Regions from separate parts of the Pelorhabdus rhamnosifermentans genome, predicted to be linked through region 2. Evidence: riboswitches for the same ligand, from Rfam matches in the RefSeq annotation. Region 2 holds a riboswitch; the other holds the start of a gene.
The links. Region 2 has a riboswitch for lysine ahead of lysA (diaminopimelate decarboxylase). Riboswitches for the same ligand answer to the same signal wherever they lie in the genome.

Region 1 (7,978 bases), on a different contig from region 2:
AACAAGTATGATCTTGGCGGTATCGCCTTGTGGAAGCTTGGTGAAGAAGATCCGGCCATCTGGTCTGTCATTCAAGGCAAACTTGGCAATAAGTAAATCGGATAACAAAATGTCAGGAGGATTCTAGTGACTAGTAATAAAATCATGATTGCTGTACTTGTTCTTATGCTCAGTTTTAACTTTCTTCTGCCTTTAACAGTCAGTTATGCTGCCCCCCTCGATAATCTTGCTCAGACCCTTACTGCTTCGACTGTTTCATCAAGTTCATCAGGTTCATCAGGTGGTGGGCTTATTAATACGATATTTAGCTTTCTTTTTGATAAAATTTTAGGCCCCCTTCTTCATCTCGGCAGTTCTTCGACTACAGGTAGCGTGCCGACAACCATTTCTCCTTCTGGTAGTTCTGCGAATCCGCCATCCAACGTTGATAGTGGGGGGCTGAAGGGCAAGGTGATTGTTGTTGATCCTGGTCATGGCGGAAGTAACCCTGGGGCTGTGGGCAATAATGTTCGGGAATCGGATATTAATTTAGCGGTGGCCTTAAAACTGCAAGATCAATTAACACAGGCAGGTGCCAAAGTCATTATGACACGTAGCTCCGATCACACCGTTGCTCCTGAAGGCAGTACACTTGGACAGGAACTCGCAGCTCGTGTAGAACAAGCAGAGTCGAATCATGCCGATCTTTTCATTAGTCTTCATTCTAATGAAAATAGTGATAACTCGATTCAAGGAGCCATGACGTTTTATAACAGTGCTCAGTCATCACCTGTGGCATTAATTGTACAAAATGCCTTGATTAGTGCTACGGGAGCGAATGATAAGGGGACGTCTCAGGCTAATTTTTATGTCATTCGCAGTACTTCCATGCCAAGTATTTTAGTGGAAATGGGTTTTGTATCGAATGGCCAAGAGGCAGTGAAATTAAACAGTAGCGATTATCAGAATAAAATTGCTTTAGGCATTCGTAAGGGTATTGTTCAATATTTTAGTCAAAAATAAATTGCAGTTTCTTAGGGGCTATGCCGATTATGAGGTCATAGTCCCTTTTTTATCTGTACTTTGAGAGCAGGATTTTCTATCTTATAATAGAAAACAATGAAAGCAAGAATGTTATTCTCACATACAAAGGAGCTACTATGTACCATAAATCTGTACTATCCAATGGCATACGTGTCGTGTCAGAACAAATGCCACAGCTTAAATCGGTTAGCTTGGGCATTTGGATTGGAACGGGTTCTCGTCATGAATCAGATTTCAATCACGGTATTTCACATTTTATTGAGCATCTTATTTTTAAGGGCACAACAAAACGCAATGCGAAAGAAATTGCTGAAGTCGTTGATGCTGTAGGCGGACAAATTAATGCTTTTACAGCCAAAGAATATACGTGCTTTTATATGAAAGTCCTAGATGCTCAGCTTGATTTTGCTGCCGAATTACTTGAAGACATGATTTTTCATTCGCGGTTTGCCACAGAAGATATCGAGAAAGAGCGCGAAGTAGTTTTGGAAGAGTTGCATATGTATGAAGATTCACCGGAAGAACTTGTTCATGATGTGCATGTTCAGCAACTTTGGTCCGGTCATCCCTTAGGACGTAATATTTTGGGTACGCGCGAGTCCATTGCCACCTTTGATCAAAAAATGCTGCTTGACTATTACCAGCATCGCTATCAGACAGAGAATATTGTTATTGCTGCTGCTGGAAACTTGACGCATGATGCACTTGTTGAATGTGCTCAGCGTTATTATGGCCACCTCCAAAAAGGTTTTATTGTGGATCATCCGCATGTTCCACTTCTAAAGCCGACAACGCATATCCGGCTTAAAGAGACAGAACAAGTCCATATGTGTCTCAGCACAGATAGTGTTGCTTTTGATTCCCCCGATATTTACGGTGTCTATGTGCTAAATAATATTTTGGGCGGATCGATGAGTTCACGCTTATTTCAATCCATACGAGAAGATAAGGGATTGGCTTATTCTGTCTATTCTTATCCGACGAATTATAGTGACAGCGGACTTTGGACGATTTATGCTGGTACTCGGCCAGGCAATGCGCAGCATGTATTGGATCTTATTTTAGAAAATCTCCGTAAAGTGCGTAGCGAAGGGATTTTACTCAAAGAGCTTACGAAAAGCAAAGAACAATTAAAAGGAACTTTATTACTTGGACTAGAGAGTTCTGGTAGTCGGATGTCGCGTATTGGCCGCAATGAATTAACAATGAAGCGATTTGTACCGCTCAATGAGGTTGTGAGTAAAATTAATGACGTGACAATCGAGCAGATTGAAGGTCTTATTGCGCACATGATGCGTAAGCAGACTTTGTCTTATACGGCGATTGGTCCCTTGAAAGAAAAGGATAGTAATAAAGTGATTGTTTTATAGAGGAGGAAGAACTATAATGAAAAAACGCGGCTTTGCTTGGATTGAGGCTTATGCCAAGCAAAATTTACCTTTACCGAAGCGCAACACAGCCCATAGCGCTGGCTATGATCTTGCCACAATCACCGAGGTGAGTCTAAAACCAAATGAAGTGACTCTTGTTCCAACAGGGCTGAAAGCCTATATGCAAAGCAATGAATATTTAGGTATTCATATTCGTTCATCGCTTGCTGTCAAAAAACACTTGTGTCTCGTTAATAGTCAAGGAATCGTTGATTCTGATTACTATAACAATCCTGATAATGAAGGTCATATTTTTGTAGCACTTTTCAATTTTGGAGCGGAAACGATTGTTTTATCGGCTCATACGCGGATTGCTCAAGGTATTTTCTATTCATTTTTACTTACTGACGATGATGATGCTACAGATAAGCGTCAAGGGGGATTTGGCAGTACGGGGCAATAATGCTATTATTTTTTCATAAATAATGAGTGCGTGCATAAGGTAATGATAGAATGGAGGAGAGGGGCTTATGCATGAGCTTATATTGCTGCTCATATTATGTCTGTTTTTTTCCTTATCCCTTCGGCTTAGAATCAAGGTTTTGCGTCAGTCGTCAGAATTGTCACAAACTCAGGCATCTCCTGTGTCGACCGCTCTTACAGATCTTGTATCGACGGCAGGCGGAATATATTTATCTCTTATTTTACTTGTATCATTTTTAAAAGTAGATGTTCCTGAGAAACTGACCTGTCTAGCTGTGTCTGTAGACCCGCTTGCCTTGATTTCACTCATTATTACGCTCATTCAACCCTTTGTCTTTTCCATCTTTTATAAAGATTAAGAAGGTGAATTTATGCGTTTGCATGATTTAACAGGTAAAGAAGTGATCAATTTAGCTGATGGTGCTCGAATTGGCATTATTGATGAATGCGAATTGGTTTTTGACGGAAAAAATGGTAAAATAGCTGCTTTATTATTACCGAACCGCTTGGATTTTTGGCGATTTTTTCATGAAAATCGCCCATCCTCCATTCCATGGCAAGCCATTAAACGCATTGGTCAAGATTTTATTTTAGTTGATTATGAACAAGGAAGTGAAAAAGGCTTACTTATGAGTTCTCGTCCGCTCAATGAATCAAATTAAATTTTAATGAATATTCATTGCTGATTTTGGAGAAATTATCTGAAGAACCCTATTCAATGATCATGAAAATAGAGGAGGCTTCAGAATGGAAAATAAACCATCCAATTCAGCACAATCCAACAATAACATTGCTTCTGCCTATAGTGCGGTACAATCATCTACTTCGAGTCAGACAGGTATGCAACAAGGGCAGATGGCGCCGCAATCTGCGGCTCCACAAGCAACCGCGACGAGTGCGAAAGCAACGCAACAAAGCGGCGGATCGGCAGCAACTGCAGTTAGCATGGTTGTCGCTTCATTTACGGAACGCCGTCAAGCAGATCAAGCTGTTAATCAACTGCGGCAACAAGGTTTTACAACAGAAGAAATTAATGTTGTAGCCAAAAAAGGCGCTCATAACACAGATGAATCAGATACAACCTACTATAACGATGATGTAACAGATGGTGCTGTAGCAGGCGGAACGCTTGGCGGCATTGGCGGACTGCTTGTAGGGGCAGGGGCCTTGGCCATTCCTGGCATTGGACCGATTGCGGCAGCTGGACCGATTGCAGCGGCTTTAAGCGGTGCAGTGGCAGGTGGTGTTGCTGGTGGATTAATTGATTATGGTATCCCTGCTGAAGACAGTAAACGTTATGAGGAAAAAGTGGCACGAGGCGAAATCGTGGCCATGGTTCGCACCGATAATAGCAAAGTAAGTCAAGCTTCGACAATTTTTACGCAAAATGGTGCCAATGAAGTCAAAACTCATGCTCTTGCTTAAGTCGGGTTTTCCCGACTTTTCAATTATTTAGCTTAATTGTTCTAAATTGATTGACATTTTGCATAGGAATAGTGTAAGATGTTGATAATTAAATAATTGCTTTATTGTCTATGATATAGAGGTGCAGGGAACATCAGTACTTTCAGGAAGAGTGGTATCTATGATCTGAAAGGAAAGGGTTCATTGCCGAAGTGTGCGTAAATACCAAATTTGCCATACTGGTTTTATACCGAACAGGTATGAGACTGTCACCAATGATTGTTTTGGTGGAGCGCTATGTTCAGCAGAGGCAAAAAACACAGTTCCTTGTGATTGTTGTTTTGTTGCTTTATAGTGTTTCGAAAAATAATCAGCCGGTGCATGTAACTGGCTGATTTTTTATTCTATGGAGGTGAATTATGAATAAAGTAAAGGTTATGGTAAGTGGTGCATGTGGACGCATGGGCCAAGAAGTTATGAGGGCAGTCCTTAATGACGATGCACTTGAATTAGTAGGCGCCGTGGATGTAAAAAATGCAGGAACAGATGTGGGTACAGTAATTGGAAAAGCTGCGGTTGGTATTAAAATTGGTACTGATCTCGTTGAGGTTATAAAAGCAAGTCATGCTGAAGTCATGGTCGATTTTACCAGTCCCAGTTCTGTTATGAAAAACATTCGCTTGGCTCTGCAGCAAGGCGTATGTCCTATCGTAGGAACAACTGGTCTTTCAACGCAAGATGTTGCAGAAGTAAAAGAATTATGTCAGAAATTACAAGGAAGGGCTTTGATTGCGCCTAATTTTGCCATTGGGGCCATTTTGCTCATGCAAATGTCCGTTCAGGCGGCCAAATATTTACCACATGTTGAAATTATTGAGCTTCATCACGATCAAAAATTGGATGCTCCGTCTGGAACGGCGCTGCGTACAGCTGAATTGATTGCTGAAGTACGTGGTACTCTGCGCCAAGGTCATCCTGATGAAAAAGAAAAGCTACCTGGTAGTCGGGGTGGGAATTTTGCAGGTATTCCTATACATAGTGTGCGTTTACCTGGTTATGTAGCCAACCAAGAAGTGATTTTTGGTGGCTTAGGTCAAACCTTGACGATTCGTCATGATTCCATTTCAAGGGAATCATTTATGCCTGGCGTAACGCTTGCTTGTCGCAAGGCATCCTCTATCCAGGGCCTTATGTGTGGACTGGAAAATCTTTTAGATTAATGCGATTGAACTGATAAACATAAATAAGAAGCATGATTAAATTTTGAGATGTGGAGAGTGACATGATGAAAAAATCCAATGTAGCTATTCTTGGTGCAACAGGCGCAGTGGGACAGGAGTTCTTAACATTAATTGAAGAACGTAAATTTCCTTTTGAGAACTTAAAATTATTAGCATCGAAACGTTCGGCTGGTAAAGAAATCGACTTTATGGGAAAAACTTATACCGTAGAAGAAGCCACAACAGAGTCTTTTAAAGATATTGATATTGCTTTGTTTGCCGGCGGATCAGCCAGTAAAACTTTTGCTCCAGCTGCTGTAAAAGCTGGCGCTGTTGTTATTGATAATTCTAGTGCTTTTCGTATGGACCCGAATGTGCCGCTCATTGTTCCAGAAGTCAATCCTGAAGCTATCGCTGCACATCAAGGTATTATTGCTAATCCGAATTGTTCCACCATTATTATGTTAATGGCCTTAAAACCAATTTATGATAAAGTGAAAATTAAAAGGATTGTTGTTTCGACTTATCAGGCAGTGTCTGGCGCAGGAAAAGAAGGCATCAACGAATTAACAGAACAAACGAAAGCTGTCCTAGAAAATCGCCCTGTCGAAGCGAATATTTTGCCTAGTGCATCACTACCAAAACATTATCAGATTGCTTTTAATATATTGCCTCATATTGATGTATTTGTTGAGGATGATTATACCAAGGAAGAAATGAAGATGGTACATGAAACACATAAGATTCTTAATGACTATACTATAGGGATAACAGCAACAACAGTTCGCGTTCCAGTGTATCGCAGCCATTCTGAATCCATTAATCTTGAACTCTCCGGTCCTCTTTCAGCAGCAGAAGCCAAAGAAGTACTCGCTCAGTTTCCCGGCGTCATTGTGGAAGATAATCCTGCTGAACAAATTTATCCTATGCCGCTCTTTACATCTAATAAGGATGAAGTATTTGTCGGTCGCGTAAGACCTGATAGATCCGTCCAACATGGTCTGAATCTTTGGGTAACAGGTGATCAGATTCGTAAAGGTGCTGCACTTAACGCGCTGCAAATTGCTGAGTATATGATTCAACATCAATTAGTCTGAGGTGTGTGTTCAATGCAGATAATTGTCCAAAAATTTGGTGGTACCTCTGTTGCAACGGAGGAAGTGCGCCAATTAGTTGTCAAGAAAGTCCAGCAAGCCCTAAAAGAGGGGTTTACACCTGTCGTTGTTGTATCAGCTATGGGCCGAAAAGGGGCTCCCTATGCAACAGATACACTTCTTTCATTACTGAAGGAAACGAATGAGCGGACGGAAAAAAAGGAAATTGACTCGTTGCTTTGCTGTGGTGAAATTATTTCGGCTGCTGTTATGGCAGCCACGCTGCAAGGGGCTGGTGTAGCCGCAACCATGCTTACAGGCGGTCAAGCAGGAATTATTACGGACAATCACTTTACAAATGCCCGAATCATTAAGATTGATTCTTCTAAAATTCTCCATTTGCTTCAAGCGGGCCGTGTTCCTGTTGTCTGCGGTTTCCAAGGCGTAACAGTGGATGGTGATTTTACCACGCTTGGCCGGGGTGGCAGTGATACAACAGGAGCAGCTTTAGGAGCAGCTTTAAATGCAGAAGCAGTAGAAATCTATACAGATGTGGACGGTATTATGACGGCTGATCCTCGTATTGTAGAAGATGCACGTATTCTGGACTGTATTAGCTATAGTGAGGTTTGCCAGATGGCTCATCAAGGTGCCAAAGTCATTCATCCGCGTGCCGTAGAAATTGCGATGCAAAAAAATATTCCTCTTATAGTGAAATCAACCTTTAGCGATGCTCCGGGAACCTTGATTACCAGTCCGGCTACAAGTGATAGCGAAGCATCGCTTGTAACAGATCGTATTGCAACAGGTGTGACTTATTTGGAAAAAATCGTGCAAATAGCGCTTCAAGTAGAATCGACTGCTTCGCATCAAACGGCATCACAAGTGTTTCATGCTATGGCTAATAATAATATTAGTGTGGATTTGATTAATGTTCATCCAGGTCAAATTATGTTTACTGTGAACGCGGAAGTAGCATCTCTCGCTGAAGAAAAATTAGTTAAATTAGGTTTTCCTGTGACGCTATTGCCAGACTGTGCCAAGGTTTCTGTTGTGGGCGGTGGCATGCGTGAAGTACCAGGTGTGATGGCAAGCTTTGTTGATGCCTTAACGTGTAGTCATGTGGAAATACTACAAACTGTTGATTCTCATACATCCATATCAGCGCTGATTCATCAAGCAGATGTAAAAACAGCATTGCTTGCTCTTCACGGCCGGTTCGGATTAGCAGATTAACTTTTATTTTGCAACAAATTAGGAGGAGAAAAAAATGAAATCATTTGGTCGGATATTAACTGCCATGGTGACTCCTTTTCATCAAGACGGAACAGTTAACTACGAAGCCGCGGCGAAATTAGCTGAACATCTCATACAAAACGGTTCA
Region 2 (7,978 bases):
AATATCATTGTAAGTAAGAATAATCTCTAGCTGACTTGACAAATGCAGGTACAGCGAAAAAAGCCAGAAGGAAGCAATAGTCTCAGCGCTTCCTTCTGGTTTTTTCTAATGCAAATAGCTATGTTATTTTTTCGCTGCTGCAGCCAAATTCGTAGTGACACAATCAAAATCTAGTGTGGCAAAATAGTCATTTAATGTTTCAGCACGACGAATCTGTTTCACACTGCCATCTGCTTGGAGCAGAAGTTCAGCTGAACGAAGCTTGCCATTATAATTAAAACCCATCGAATGCCCATGAGCCCCAGCATCATGAATAACAACAAGGTCACCGATCTCAATCTGTGGTAAAGAACGATCAATAGCAAATTTATCATTATTCTCGCAAAGAGATCCTGTCACATCATAAACATGATCACAAGGCTGGTTTTCTTTACCCATGACTGTGATGTGGTGGTAAGAACCATAAAGAGCGGGGCGCATTAAATTTGCCATACAAGCATCTAAGCCAATATAGTGCTTATAAATATTTTTTTCATGAATCACTCGCGATACAAGATAACCATAAGGACCTGTAATCATACGGCCACATTCCATCATTAATTTTAAAGGATGAAGACCCGCAGACTTAATTTTTAGTTCATAAGCCTCTTGAATCGCTTTACCGAGAAATTCCAAATCAACAGGCTGCTGAGCTAATTGGTAAGGAACTCCAATCCCGCCGCCCAAATTAATAAATTCCAATTTAATACCTAGTTTTTGATAAATTTCTACAGCCAAATCAAACATCATATTCGCTGTTCCCAACAGTCCTGCCGTATCAAGTTCGTTCGACACAACCATGGTATGAATACCAAAACGTTTTACGCCTTTATCACGAACGGTCTTATAAGCTTCAAAAATTTGTTCTTTCGTCAAACCATATTTTGCTTCTTCAGGATATCCGATAATACTATTGCCGCTTTCGACAAGCGGTCCAGGATTATAGCGAAAACAAATGAGTTGCGGCAGACCAACCTGCTCTTCTAAAAACTCAATATGCGTAATGTCATCTAAATTAATAATCGCTCCAAGCTCACAGGCCTTTTGAAATTCGCCATCCGGTGTATTATTAGATGTAAACATAATATTTTCGCCCGTAATACCCGCTTTCTCACATAAAATTAATTCAGCCAGAGAACTGCAATCACCACCAAGACCTTCTTGACGAAGTATTTCAAGAATGGCAGGATTCGGTGTAGCTTTTACGGCAAAATATTCTTTAAACGCAGGTGCCCATGAAAAAGCGTCAAGAAAGCGACGAACATTGTCACGAATAGCCTGCTCATCATAAATATGAAACGGTGTAGGAAAGGACTTAGTGATTTCTTCAATTTTCGCCTGGGAAAATGGTACTTTTTTTACAGACATAGATCTTGCCTCCTCTAAATTATCACTAAAAATAATAGAAACGGCTGCGAGATATTCTCGCAACCGCTTATCATCAAATTACCAAGCTTTGCAAGATAGCACTCCACCCCTTTTGGATGACAGTCAAGTACTTTTTCAGTAACCTAACCAACAATAATCCTTGTCAAAAATTATTGTTTCGGCGGATGTGCCTTTCTGTCCCTTCACCGTTGACCACTCCAGAACATACTCTTCACTAACCGCGCCTCTATCACAAATCATTATAGAATTATATATGTTGTAGTATATAGTTTTTTACCTATCCTTGTCAACTTATTTTTCATCATTTATCACAAAGACGATTGGACGACTACGGTAAAAAAAGAACTAGATATAGTTATCTAAATTAGAATATTAGGCCTAAATAACAAGTATTTATTATATTTGACCTTTTATAAAATTAGACTTTTATTGACCTTTATATTATACTTTAATTGTAAAAAAAACAGCTACATTTTAAGGAGGTTAAGGTTATGTTTGACATGGTTCCTTTTAACAGAAGTTCATTACCAACAAAGCGGGGTGACTATTTCAGTCATTTTCTTGACAACTTTTTTGATGAAGACTTTTTTGCTCCCTTGAGTCAATTCGGGTCCTCTTTCCGCGCAGATCTCAAAGAAACAACAGAAGCTTATCAAATTGAGGCTGATTTACCAGGTATCAAAAAAGATGCCATTGCCTTAAAATATGCTGACAGCTATTTAACGATTTCAGCAAAACGTGAAGATACTGTGGAAACGAATGAGGATAATTATGTACGACGTGAACGCAAATTCGGCCAATTTCAACGCAGCTTCTTCATTGATAATGTTGACGAAGATAAAATCTCCGCTGAATTCAATGACGGCGTACTCCTCATTACTTTACCAAAAAAAGATCCGTCACTTCACGAACCACACCAAATTCCTATTAAATAAAAAAGGTTAATAAAAAAGCAGGATACATTTCCTGCTTTTTTTGTTATTTTGCTATTATAAACTTTCATGACTCCGAATAATCTCATGATACAAAGCAGACAAAAACTCCGCACCATTTTGAATAACGCGTTCATCCACATCAAATTGTGAGTGATGATGGCCTCCATAAGTAGGTGTACCATAAACAGCAAACAATGCTTTGCCACCATGTGACTGCACACGGTCCATAAAGACAGTACAATCTTCTGAAGCATTAAGCGAAACTTCGGGCCATACCTTAAGAACAGATGGCAACTTTTCCGCAACCGTTGTAGCCAAATCAACGAGTTCGGGATCATTTTTTCCTGTTAATCCCGTTGCAGCCGGTTTGATGTCACATTCTAAATCATACATACTCGCCGCGCCAGCCAACACTTCTTTGGCTTTTTTCACCATATAGTCATTAATTTCATTCGTTTCGCCCCGGGTTTCCAACCAAAAATAGGCTTTGTCCGGAATAACATTCCAGGAATCACCAGCCTTAACAACACCTACATTAATCCGTGAAGCCCCGCTGCTATGACGAGCAATAGCATATAAATTCGTAATAGCCGCACAAGCACCAAGTAAGGCATTTTTTCCATCTTCAGGCCGAACAGCAGCATGCGCGGAACGTCCGGAAAAGGTGACTTCAAATCGGGAAAGTGCCAAAAAGCTGTGCACATTGACGGCAATATGACCCGTTTGAGTAATATTGAGTCCCACATGTCCTCCAAAAAGATAGTCTAAGTCATCAACGACTCCTTTTTCGGCCATAGCCAAAGCACCTGACATATTTTCTTCATTAGGCTGGAAGATAAACTTAATTTTACCTTGAATTTTATCGCGATTATCACTAAAATACTTTGCTAATAATAATCCCATGGCTGTATGGACATCATGACCGCACAAATGAGCATATCCCTGCTCATTTGATAAGAACCCTTCCACAAAAGGTCGATGGTTGTCACTCGTAGATTCAGTCACATCATTCGAGTCAATATCAAACCGAAAACCGATAGTCGGACCAGGCTTTGGTCCCAAAATTGTAGCCACAACTCCAGTAAAACCGCCAGCTGCCTTGGCCACATAGTCTGCTATTGCACCTGCTGCAATAGCCCGCTTGGACTCCCGCTTCAATGTCGCTTCATCAGGCGGAAGCAATTGATGATCAGTCGCAATAATATCCCTGCCAAGTTTAAGATCATAACCCCAGTCGGAAAGTTTTTCAGCAACAAAAGCCGTAGCATAAAATTCCAGCCAGGCACTTTGGGCATTTTGATGGAGTTTACGCCGCCACTTGACGGCTTCAGGGTAATGAATAGTAATAGAGTCCTCAGGTAAATAAGATAATTTATTCATGACACACATCCTTACTTATTTTGGTAAAAATAAAAATTCCATTTTAATACAAAACAGAGGTCCAATGGCCTCTGTTTTATGGTCTATGTCACTTTTGCTGTATCAATTTCAACAATACGCGGCCTAAACTGTCCCGTCGCCGTAATATCGATTAAAGCAATCGTCGGTTTCCGCCCAATCCCAGGCAGAGCCACACTGCCTGGATTGACTAACAGCAGCTGTCCATCTGTCGTAATTTGCGGCACATGGGTATGACCAAAAACAACTAACTGCACCTCATACTGATGGCCCCACCAGGCAAGCTCCCTTATTCCACTCTTTACTTGATAACGATGACCATGAGTTAACCAAATCTTCTTGCCTCTTACTTCGATAAATTCATCCCACTTGGCTGTTGGCATGCCGTCCGTATTCCCAGCTACAGCCGTAACAGGTAATTTCGCTAATTGAGCCAAAAACAATGCATCACGCGCATAATCACCTGCATGAAGCCAACAATCAACAGGAGAAATAACTGCCAATGTTCGTCGAATGGCCGCAACATCACCATGACTATCACTCATAATACCAATTCTCATTTTAAATACTCCTGAAGTTTATCTACAAGTTTACCAAGAGCCTGCCCACGATGACTGATCTGATTTTTTTCTTCAACAGTCACTTCAGCCAACGTTTTATTCAGCTTAGGCATAAAAAACAGCGGATCATAGCCAAACCCATGTTCTCCCCTTGGCTGCTGCAAAATCTCGCCTTCACATACACCCTCCGTCGTCAACACGAACCCATGAAGATCGCCTGATTCAACTAAGGCAAGAACGCAGCGAAATCGTCCCGTCCGCTTGGCTTCCGGCATGGCTGCAAGGGCTTGCAATAATTTATGATTATTCTCTTTATCTGTCGCATGCTCACCAGCATAACGAGCAGAATAAACACCAGGCGCTTTACCGAGACTATCTACTTCTAAGCCCGAATCGTCAGCTAAACAAGGCTTGCCTGTTAACGCGGCATAATAGCGGGCTTTAAGCAGGGCATTTTCCTCAAAAGTACCGCCATTTTCTATTGGTTCAGGAAAAGTTCCGCAATCGGCCAAGGACAAAACTTTAATTGGCAAATGCCTCATTGCCTGGGAAATTTCTTTCACTTTACCTGCATTTTGTGTTGCTACAATAATTTCTTGTATTTTTTCCAATCTAACTCCCTACTTTCGCCGCATTTTCCCCGAGAAGCTTTTTTTGTATTTCAATCAACTGTGCTACTCCATGTTCACCAAGCGTTAATAACTGCTGAAGTTGCTGCTTCGTAAAGGGATGTTCTTCTCCTGTACCTTGCACTTCTACATACTGTCCCTTGCCTGTCATAACCACATTCATGTCTACGACAGCACGCGAATCTTCAGCATAACATAAGTCTAAAACAGACGTTTCATCAAGTACACCCACACTGATGGCGGCTAAAAAATCCCGAATAGGAAAAGGTTTGTCTGCTGCTAAATTCAAAGAAGCCACAGCATCAACTAAAGCAATGAAAGCTCCTGTAATGGACGCGGTCCGCGTACCACCATCAGCCTGCAAGACATCACAGTCAAGCCAAACGGTTTTTTCACCAAGCAGATTCAAATCAACGACACTGCGCAGTGCCCGACCAATGAGTCGCTGAATCTCCTGTGTTCTTCCTGTCTGTTTTCCTCTAGTCGCCTCTCTTGAATTACGAACCTGCGTTGACCGGGGGAGCAAAGAATATTCTGCTGTAATCCAGCCCTTCCCAGTTCCTTTCATAAAATGGGGCACCTTGTCTTCAATGGTAGCCGCACAAATAACTTTCGTTTCACCGCACTCAATTAACACCGAACCTTCAGCATATTTTAAATAATTGCGTGTAATTTTTATCTTGCGCAATTCATCTTCCCTGCGTTCATCTATTCTGATCATAACATTCCTCCTAGTATGTAGCGCACTCCGCTGCTACTTAATGGTTTCCAGTGTATCTTGTTCTTTATCTTGAATAAAATAATGATCATAGCGTCCCAATTTGATTTCTTTACTTACAGCATCCTTGGCGGCACATCGACAGGCCGGACAAGCATCCTGCTCAATAATCGCTGCAAAAGCCGACTGACTATCATAATAAGCCGTTTCTGCTTGTGTGGCAATCGTCATAAAACCACGGCACTGAGGACACAGCCGCACTTTTTCGGTCTGCTTTTCTTGAATTCCACTGTCATCATAGTAAATATTTTTCTGTCTCACGAAATAATCGCCCCATTTGGCGATTTGTTCTTTCGCCAGTTGCTCGCGATTCTTCCACACTGTCCACTGCTGCTGAACTAATTTCTCCATATAGCCTAGATTGGACTTTCCTTGTTTGGATAAAATATCCGGTTCAATGACCTGGCTATAATCAAGCCCTGCCATCGCAAGTATAATACCTACATTAACATAAGGCAAAGCGGCCTCAATGGAATAGCCGCCTTCAAGAACAGCCACATCAGCTTTTAGTTTATCTGCCAGCCGGGCATAACCTTGAGCTGTAATGGCCATATTTGCCAAGGGATCGCTATAATGGTTATCTTGTCCGGCCGAGTTAATAATCATGTCTGGCTGAAAATCCTCCAAAATCGGCAAAACGAAATGATCCAGCATATAATGCAGTCCCTCATCATCCGTCCCTGGCGGCAGCGGCAAATTCAATGTCGTACCAAAAGCCTTGGGACCACCTAATTCATTAGTAAAACCAGTGCCGGGATAAAGCGTCCGGCCATCTTGATGAAATGAAATAAACAACGTATCAGGATCATGATAGAAAATATCCTGCGTACCATCACCATGATGAACATCTGTATCAACAATAGCTACTTTTTTTATACCAAAATGTTTACGCATATGAGCAATCATAATGGCTTCAATATTGACAGTGCAAAAACCACGCGTACCATGAACCATCCGCATTGCATGGTGTCCTGGCGGACGTACAAGTGCAAAGGCACGTTTCACTTCACCATTTTTCACAGCACGCGCAGCCGTAATGGCTCCACCTGCCGATACAAAATGAGCATCTTTAATATGACTTCTAAGATTAGGAACGCCAATATGAACGCGTTCCAAATCACGCAGTGTAGCAAGCTGCGGCTTATATTCATGAATTTGAGGCAGATCAAGCAGCCCCTCTTCAACAATTTGATCACGTGTATAAAGCAGCCGCTCTTCCCGTTCAGGATGAGTCGGTGTAATAGCCCAGTCAAAGGCTGGGAAGAACACGAGTCCGAGCTTATTCATGTCTGACTCCTCCTTGCCCTTCGTTAAAATACATGAGCACACCCGGTTTAATTTGCAAACTACAGGAAATCATTTTACCAATCGTACTAAACCCGCGAATCATATTAAATTCTTCCGTATAGACTTCTTCCAGATCTGTCGAACGAATCCCTGCTTCTCTTGCCCGCTCCAGCAAATGATCCGCCAGAATTTTTCTTGCATCATCTAAGGTAAACTGAGGGCTGTGAATAGGTTGCTTTAACAGCAATTCAGGTATAGAATAAAATCCTTCTGCCGTATCAGCCCGCATGGTCAAACTCATTGTAGGACGAGCCACAGCTGCGCCAATGGCATTCGCAATTTCAGCTCTAGGTGGCACGATGTAAGAAACTCCCAACTGTTTAGCAATAACAGGCACAAAGCCTGCCGCTGCCCCCCCCACACCAATCAATTCATGCGGCATAAAGGGATCAGGATGAATCATATCATTCACGGTATACACAGGCTGTGCAATTTCTTCCGTAATCGTATCCTCAATAGCTTGACGAACAATATAGGCAGCTTCCGCAATCACCTGATTGGCGACATCTTGAACACTCTGCCCCGGCAAAGCAAGACTCGCCATAGCGGCAATAGCCGCCTCCTTATTGCCAAAGACGCGATCTCCCCGAGCAATCATGGCATCAGAAAGAGTCGGCTCCTTTCCGCCCACAGCCATAGCGGGTCCCAACCGCATGGGGCCAACGACAATTTTGTCTGATTCACGTCGGACATAGCTGTCACCACCAATCCCCACCGAATGCAGTCGGAAGGCCCTGACTGCCGTATTATAACCAGCAATGGTTGCTCCCCGTTCAGCGAACAAAGGTTTCCCCTTACGCCACAGAGCAATATCTGTTGTTGTCCCCCCAATATCCAGCGAAATAGTGTCAGCCATCGATGGTTGAAGAGCCATGACGCCAAGCACACTTGCCGCAGGTCCAG

Region 1: another riboswitch for lysine. It lies ahead of dapB (4-hydroxy-tetrahydrodipicolinate reductase); the one in region 2 lies ahead of lysA (diaminopimelate decarboxylase).

Annotation. Positions count from the first base shown of each region.
Region 1 is NZ_JAHGVE010000012.1:61,828-69,805, reverse strand. Features, by position in the region: gene Ga0466249_RS14930 (glycosyl hydrolase family 18 protein) at 1-96, shown strand, start outside; gene Ga0466249_RS14925 (N-acetylmuramoyl-L-alanine amidase family protein) at 127-1,002, shown strand; gene Ga0466249_RS14920 (M16 family metallopeptidase) at 1,140-2,393, shown strand; gene dut (dUTP diphosphatase) at 2,410-2,856, shown strand; gene Ga0466249_RS14910 (hypothetical protein) at 2,924-3,235, shown strand; gene Ga0466249_RS14905 (YlmC/YmxH family sporulation protein) at 3,248-3,538, shown strand; gene Ga0466249_RS14900 (general stress protein) at 3,624-4,301, shown strand; lysine riboswitch at 4,410-4,586, shown strand; gene dapB (4-hydroxy-tetrahydrodipicolinate reductase) at 4,700-5,500, shown strand; gene Ga0466249_RS14890 (aspartate-semialdehyde dehydrogenase) at 5,566-6,597, shown strand; gene dapG (aspartate kinase) at 6,610-7,830, shown strand; gene dapA (4-hydroxy-tetrahydrodipicolinate synthase) at 7,865-7,978, shown strand, end outside.
Region 2 is NZ_JAHGVE010000026.1:29,293-37,270, reverse strand. Features, by position in the region: gene lysA (diaminopimelate decarboxylase) at 124-1,407, opposite strand; lysine riboswitch at 1,496-1,665, opposite strand; gene hsp18 (heat shock protein Hsp18) at 1,920-2,363, shown strand; gene Ga0466249_RS21440 (amidohydrolase) at 2,418-3,743, opposite strand; gene Ga0466249_RS21435 (metallophosphoesterase) at 3,827-4,321, opposite strand; gene Ga0466249_RS21430 (XTP/dITP diphosphatase) at 4,318-4,932, opposite strand; gene rph (ribonuclease PH) at 4,934-5,671, opposite strand; gene Ga0466249_RS21420 (histone deacetylase family protein) at 5,705-7,015, opposite strand; gene Ga0466249_RS21415 (hydantoinase/oxoprolinase family protein) at 7,008-7,978, opposite strand, start outside.